DNA from 2 places in the Pandoraea apista genome. Region 2 is predicted to be linked to the other one. Evidence: predicted binding sites of a transcription regulator. Region 2 holds the regulator's gene; the other holds the start of a gene.
The links. Region 2 encodes sigma-54, which starts transcription at its own class of promoters, with help from an activator protein. Its sites were predicted from a motif close to TGGCANGNAANCTGCTTT; they were not measured.

Region 1: the regulator sigma-54 is predicted to act here: its motif matches at 1,631-1,648, upstream of AT395_RS23560 (urease subunit gamma).

The regions. Positions count from the first base shown of each region.
Region 1 is NZ_CP013481.2:5,202,289-5,205,693, reverse strand. It holds gene ureC (urease subunit alpha) at 1-183, opposite strand, end outside; gene AT395_RS23570 (urease subunit beta) at 180-485, opposite strand; gene AT395_RS23565 (HupE/UreJ family protein) at 515-1,099, opposite strand; gene AT395_RS23560 (urease subunit gamma) at 1,322-1,624, opposite strand; gene AT395_RS23555 (amino acid ABC transporter ATP-binding protein) at 1,786-2,508, opposite strand; gene AT395_RS23550 (amino acid ABC transporter permease) at 2,495-3,145, opposite strand; gene AT395_RS23545 (amino acid ABC transporter permease) at 3,142-3,405, opposite strand, start outside.
Region 2 is NZ_CP013481.2:4,928,329-4,931,733, forward strand. It holds gene lptB (LPS export ABC transporter ATP-binding protein) at 1-518, shown strand, start outside; gene AT395_RS22230 (RNA polymerase factor sigma-54) at 613-2,100, shown strand; gene hpf (ribosome hibernation-promoting factor, HPF/YfiA family) at 2,243-2,596, shown strand; gene ptsN (PTS IIA-like nitrogen regulatory protein PtsN) at 2,833-3,288, shown strand; gene hprK (HPr(Ser) kinase/phosphatase) at 3,366-3,405, shown strand, end outside.

The sequences.
Region 1 (3,405 bases), 270 kb from region 2:
GCGCGTGCGTTGCGATTGGCCCATGCCGTCGCGAATGACTTTGCCGCCGCCAAACTTCACTTCTTCGCCGTAGATTGTGTAATCGCGCTCGATCTCGATGATGAGTTCGGTATCGGCTAGCCGCAGGCGATCGCCCGTCGTCGGGCCGAACATTTCCGCATAAGCGCGGCGTGAAATTTTCATAGCGCCCCCATGACACGACCGGCGAAACCGAAGACGCGGCGATCACCTGCCAACGCGACCAGCTCGACTGTCCGTTGCTGCCCCGGCTCGAAGCGGACTGCCGTGCCGGCCGCAATGTTCAGACGAAAGCCGCGCGCCGCCTCGCGGTCGAATTGCAAGGCGTCGTTGACTTCATAGAAGTGGAAGTGCGAACCGATCTGGATCGGACGGTCGCCGGTGTTGGCGACGGTCACACTGACGGTCGGACGACCCTCGTTCAGCGTGATCTCACCTGCGGCGGGCAGCAGTTCTCCGGGAATCATGCGCGTCTCCGAAAAGGCGTGACGGGGACTCAGGCCGCCGCAGCGAGCAGCGACACGCCGTACGCCAGCACACCGGCGCCCAGCAAACGCGGGACCCACACGCTGCGATGGCGCAACGCAACGCCCGCCGCAATGCCAATGCCGTGCAGCATGCCGGTCGCGACCAGGAAGCCCGCCATGTAGTGCAATGCGCTCGCTTCGTCCGGCAATTCCGCGCCGTGAGCGAAGCCGTGGAAGACCGCGAAGGCGCCTACGATGGCAGCACCTGCCCAGCCCGGCAACTTCGCGCGCGTGGCGAGCATCAGGCCGAGCACGAGGAGCGAGACGGCAATCATCGGCTCCACGCCCGGTAGCGAAAACCAGTGCGACATGCCGAGCAGGCCACCCGCCGCAAGCATGGCGACGAAAGCCACCGGGGCAAGCCAGACGCGTCTGGACGTGAGCGAACTCCACAGCCCGACGACGATCATGGCGCAAAGGTGATCGGCGCCGGTCAGCGGATGCAGGAAGCCAGCGGCGAAGCTGCTGGCGGCGTCGTGACCCGGATGGCCGGGGTGCGCGAGCGCAACGCCGGAAGCCGCGAGCAGCGCCAGGCCGGTCGCGGCCCGAACCACGCGCCGACGCGTGCGGCCGGTGGCATGAGCGCAAGGGCGGGCGTGGGCGGAAGCCGTTAGCGAAGTGGCGGACACTTCGCCGGCATCATGAGTATCGAGGAGGCGGTCCACTGACATGAGACGTCCTTTGGGTGTTGTTGTCGACGACGAAAAACGGAGATGAATCGAAACCGGATCGCAGACGATCGGGGGCAACCGGGAGTGCCCGCGATCGCTTGCGTCTCAGGGAATCGGGTGATGCACGGTGACGAGCTTGGTGCCGTCCGGAAAGGTGGCTTCCACCTGAATGTCGGGAATCATTTCCGGCACGCCGTCCATGACGTCGTCGCGCGTGAGCAGCGTGGTGCCGTAGTGCATCAGGTCGGCCACGGTGCGTCCATCGCGCGCGGCTTCCATGAGGGCGGCGCTGATGAAGGCCACGGCCTCCGGATAGTTGAGCTTCAGGCCGCGGGCACGCCGGCGTTCGGCGAGCAGTGCGGCGGTGAAAATGAGCAACTTGTCTTTTTCGCGCGGAGTGAGCTTCATCGTGACGAAGAAATTTCAATGCGAGGGGTTCATGGGGATAACGCCGCTGCCGCACATCATAGGCGCGTGCTCACGTGCGCGCCACTGGGTTTTGCGGTCGGCCCCGCGCGCACCGGCATTGTGCGGCGCAACGTCACGAAGGACGTCGTTGGCCGGCGTTTTCATTGGCAGATGAACCGCTGCAATTCCGGCGTGGCCGGCTGTGTAAAGAGCTGTTCGGGCTCGCCCGATTCCCAGATCTTGCCCTGATGCATAAACACTACGCGATCCGATACATGACGCGCGAAGCGCATCTCGTGCGTGACGAGTATCAGTGTCATCCCTTCGGCAGCAAGGTCTTCCAGCACTTTGAGCACTTCGGCGACCAGTTCGGGGTCGAGCGCCGAGGTGATCTCGTCGCACAGCAACACGGCGGGGTTCATGGCGAGTGAGCGTGCGATCGCCACTCGCTGCTGTTGCCCCCCGGAGAGCTGCGACGGGTAGCTATCGAACTTGTCGGCCAGCCCCACTTTGGCCAGCATGGCGCGAGCGATTTCGCGCGCGTCGGCGCTAGAAGTCTTCTTCACCACCTTTTGCGCGAGCATCACGTTCTCACCGGCCGACAGATGCGGAAACAGGTTGTATTGCTGGAACACCATGCCGACTTTCAGACGCAGCGCGCGCAGGTCGGTGTCGCGTGCGCCGACGTGAACACCGTCCACGGCGACGCTGCCCGCGTCGAACCGTTCAAGGCCGTTGAGCGTGCGCAGCAACGTGCTTTTGCCCGAGCCGCTCTTGCCGATGATCGAGACGACCTGACCGCGCTCGACATCCATGTCGATGCCCTTGAGCACCGGGTTCTCGCCGAAGCGTTTTTGCATGCCCCTGACTTCAATGAGCGACATGGAGTTTCCTTTCAAGATGACGCGCCCACAGCGACAGCGGATAGCAGGCGGCGAAGTAGAGCAGTGCAACGAGCCCGTACACGGTGAACGGCTGGAACGTCGCGTTGGTGAGCATGGTGCCGGTCTTGGTCAACTCGTCGAAGCCGATGATCGACGCGAGCGCCGTGCTTTTGACCACCTGCACTGAAAAGCCGACCGTCGGCGCAATGGCGATACGCAGCGCTTGCGGCAGGATCACGTGACGCAGTTGCTCGCCATAACGCATGGCGAGACTCGATGACGCTTCCCATTGACCATGCGGAATGGCGTCGACACAGCCGCGCCAGATTTCCGTCAGATAGGCGCTCGTGTAAAGCGTGAGGCAAACCGCGGCGGCCACCCACGGCGAGACATCCAGGCCGAGCAGCGGCAGACCGAAGAAGACCAGGAACAACTGCATGAGCAGCGGCGTGCCCTGGAAGACTTCGATGTACAGCGCCACAGCGTTAGCCGCCCACTGCACGCGGCCCACGCGCACCACGAGCAGCAGCAGCGCCACCAACCCGCCAAACACGAAAGCGATGGCCGAAAGTGCGAGCGTCCAGCGCCCGGCCAGCAATAGCCCGTACAACATGTCCCACGCCGAGAATTCGGTCATCGCGCACCTCCGCGGAGCTTGACCGTGCCGCGAAAGAGCCGGCGCGCACAACGCATCAGCACGCGACGCAGCGCAATCGCCAGCACGAGATACAGCGCGGTGACGATCAGATAGCTCTCAAACGCCCGGAAGGTACGCGACTGCACGAAGTTCGCGGCATACGACAGATCGGGCACAGAGATTTGCGACACGACCGCCGAGCCGAGCATCACAATCACGATCTGGCTGGCGAGCGCGGGGAATACCTTGGCGAACGCCTG
Region 2 (3,405 bases):
GCGCCCGCATGGGGGTCTCGTATCTGCCGCAGGAAGCGTCGGTCTTTCGTAAGCTCACGGTGGAAGACAACATTCGCGCCGTGCTCGAATTGCAGCTCGATGCGCAGGGAAAACCCCTCAAGCGCGACGAAATCGACCGCCGCATCGAAGCGCTGCTCGACGAGTTGCAGGTGAGCCATCTGCGCGAGAATCCGGCAATGTCGCTCTCTGGCGGCGAGCGCCGCCGCGTGGAAATCGCCCGTGCACTGGCCACGCAGCCGCGCTTTATTTTGCTCGACGAACCGTTTGCGGGCGTTGATCCGATCGCCGTGCTGGAAATTCAGCGCATCGTGCGCTTCCTGAAAGACCGTGGCATCGGTGTCCTGATTACCGACCACAACGTGCGCGAGACGCTGGGTATCTGCGATCACGCCTACATCATCAGCGAAGGCTCTGTGCTCGCCGCCGGCACGCCTGACCAGATCGTGGCCGACGAAAGCGTCCGCCGCGTGTATCTGGGCGAAAATTTCCGGATGTAAAGCTAATTTTTCGCATGTAAACCCTGCCTCCGATAGGGCGCAGGGCCGGTTCCGCTGGCGTGACAAAGCCTCTACAATAAAGGCGAGACACGCTATGAAACCGACTCTTCAACTCCGCACCTCGCAGCACCTGACCCTCACGCCGCAGTTGCAGCAATCGATCCGGTTGTTGCAACTGTCTACGCTCGAACTTCAGCAGGAAGTCGAGCACGCCCTCACCCAGAACCCGATGCTCGAACGCGAGGACGATTGGCTCGCGGGCTCGGTACGTGTGGGCACGGACGGGTCGCTGCGCAACGAGCGGGCAACGTCGGTCAGCAGCACGAACGACGGCGCCGAGTCCGCCAACGGCCGTGACGAAGCCCGCGAACTCGACGGCGAGACCCGGTTCGACGACAACTCGCAAGACAATGGCGGCGACTGGAGCCTGAACGACTTCGCCCGCTCCGGCAGCACCTCGGACGACGACGACAACGCGCGTCCGCAGCTGCACGTCGACCATCCCAACCTTCGCGAACACCTGCTGGCGCAGTTGCGCCTGACCAAGGCCGGTCCGCGCGACCGTGCGCTGGTGGCGTTCCTGATCGAATCGCTCGACGAAGACGGCTATCTCGGCACCACGCTCGAAGAAATCGAGGCAGAAATGCCCGAAGAACTGGCGCTGGAGACCGAGGAAATCAACGCCGCGCTCGCGCTGCTGCAAAGCTTCGACCCGGCGGGTGTGGGCGCCCGCAGCCCGGCCGAATGCCTTCGCCTGCAACTCCAGCGCCTGCCTGCGAGCAGCGTTCGCACGCTCTCGCTGCGCATCGTGAGCGATCACCTGGAACTGCTCGCCGCACGCGATTACACCCGTCTGCGCCGCGTGCTGGGGGCGAGCGAAGACGGCTTGCGTGCCGCCCATCAACTGATTCGTTCGCTCGATCCGTTCCCCGGTGCCGCGTATGGCACGCCGCAGGCCGATTACGTCGTGCCCGATGTGCTCGTGCGCAGACAGGGCAGCGGCTGGACCGCCGAGCTCAATCCCGACGTCATGCCGCGCCTGCGCATCAACGAGATGTACGCGCGCATTCTGCGCAATAACCGCAACGACCCGGGTACCGGCAACTTGCAACAACAACTTCAGGAAGCCCGCTGGCTGATCAAAAACATCCAGCAGCGCTTCGATACGATCCTGCGCGTGGCGCAAGCGATCGTCGAGCGTCAAAAGAACTTCTTCACGCATGGCGAAATCGGCATGCGGCCCTTGGTTTTACGCGAGATTGCTGATACGCTGGGTTTACACGAATCCACGATTTCACGCGTGACCACCAGTAAGTACATGCTCACTCCATTTGGAACGTTTGAGCTGAAGTACTTCTTTGGTTCACATGTGGCAACGGAAGCCGGGGGCGCAGCGTCATCGACCGCCATCCGCGCACTCATCAAGCAACTCATAGGAGCAGAAGACCCGCAGAGCCCCCTTTCCGACAGCCGTATCGCGGAACTGCTGGCAGAGCAAGGGTTCGTGGTGGCGCGGCGCACCGTCGCGAAATACCGCGAGGCCATGCGAATTCCGGCAGTGAACTTGCGCAAATCTTTGTAGGACAGTCCTGGTGCGCCATGTTGGCTCGCTGGGGCATAACGCCGCAGTGCGACATTGCGTCACGTCAATGGCTCGCACTCCCGCTAGCCAGCGTCGTTCATGACGCGGCCTGCACTTCGGCATTTCAGCAAGGAGAGCAGCTATGAATCTGAAGATCAGTGGACATCACCTCGAACTCACGCCGTCACTGCGCGAATTTGTCGTCAACAAGCTCGAGCGCGTGTTGAGGCATTTCGACCAGCTTATCGGTGCCGAGGTGATCCTATCTGTCGACAAGACCAAGGAGAAGGCCGGACGCCAGATTGCTAGCGTCACCGTGTATCTCAAGGGCAAGGAAATTTTCGTCGAGAAGTGTGACGAGAATATGTATGCCGCCATCGACAAGCTGATCGACATGCTCGACCGCAAGGTAATGCAATACAAGGACAAGGTTCAGGATCACGGGCGCGAAGCCCTCAAGCACCAGCAACCTCCCGAGGCGGAACCGCTGCAATGAGTCTGTCCGGGCGTGGTAGTCGCATCGACTGACAGCCACGTGAATTCGCACGGAACCACCCGAGCGCACACACGTCTGCCATAAGTCTGGCATCACCCACCGCGGGGCCGTTGAACGGCCCCTTTTGTATGGTTCCGCCCAGTTCCGTGGATTGCCGCGGGCACCACGGCGGGTGGTCTATAATGCGAGGTCAATCGGGGGTTGGAGGGCGACTAAGCGTTCGCCCGCATTACAAGATGAACCGTTTAGTCAAACTCTTACCTGCGTCCAACATCCTGCTTGGACTGTCTGTCACCAGCAAGAAGCGCGTCTTCGAGCAAGCCGGGCTTCTTTTCGAGAACAATGCCGGCCTGTCGCGCGCGCTTGTGACCGACAATCTGTTCGCACGCGAGCGTCTGGGCTCGACCGGACTGGGTGAAGGCGTGGCCATTCCGCATGGCCGTATCAAGGGCCTGAAGCATCCGATGGCAGCCTTCGTGCGTCTCGATGACCCCATTCCCTTCGAAGCACCCGACAGTCAGCCGGTGTCCCTGCTGTTCTTTCTGCTCGTACCGGAGCAGGCAACGCAGCAACATCTCGAGATTCTCTCCGAAATTGCCCAGTTGCTCTCCGATCGCACGATGCGGGAGACCTTGACCCATGCGCCGAGTGCCGACGAGATTCACGCCGCACTCGCCAACTGGCAGCCCTGAGCCGGCGCTTGCGCCGGTATCCGCCGCGAAAATCTGAAAATTCGTAGCTCCCACACCCAACCGAACGAGGCGACGCGGTGGAACTGACCGGCATCAACGCGCAAAGCATTTTCGACG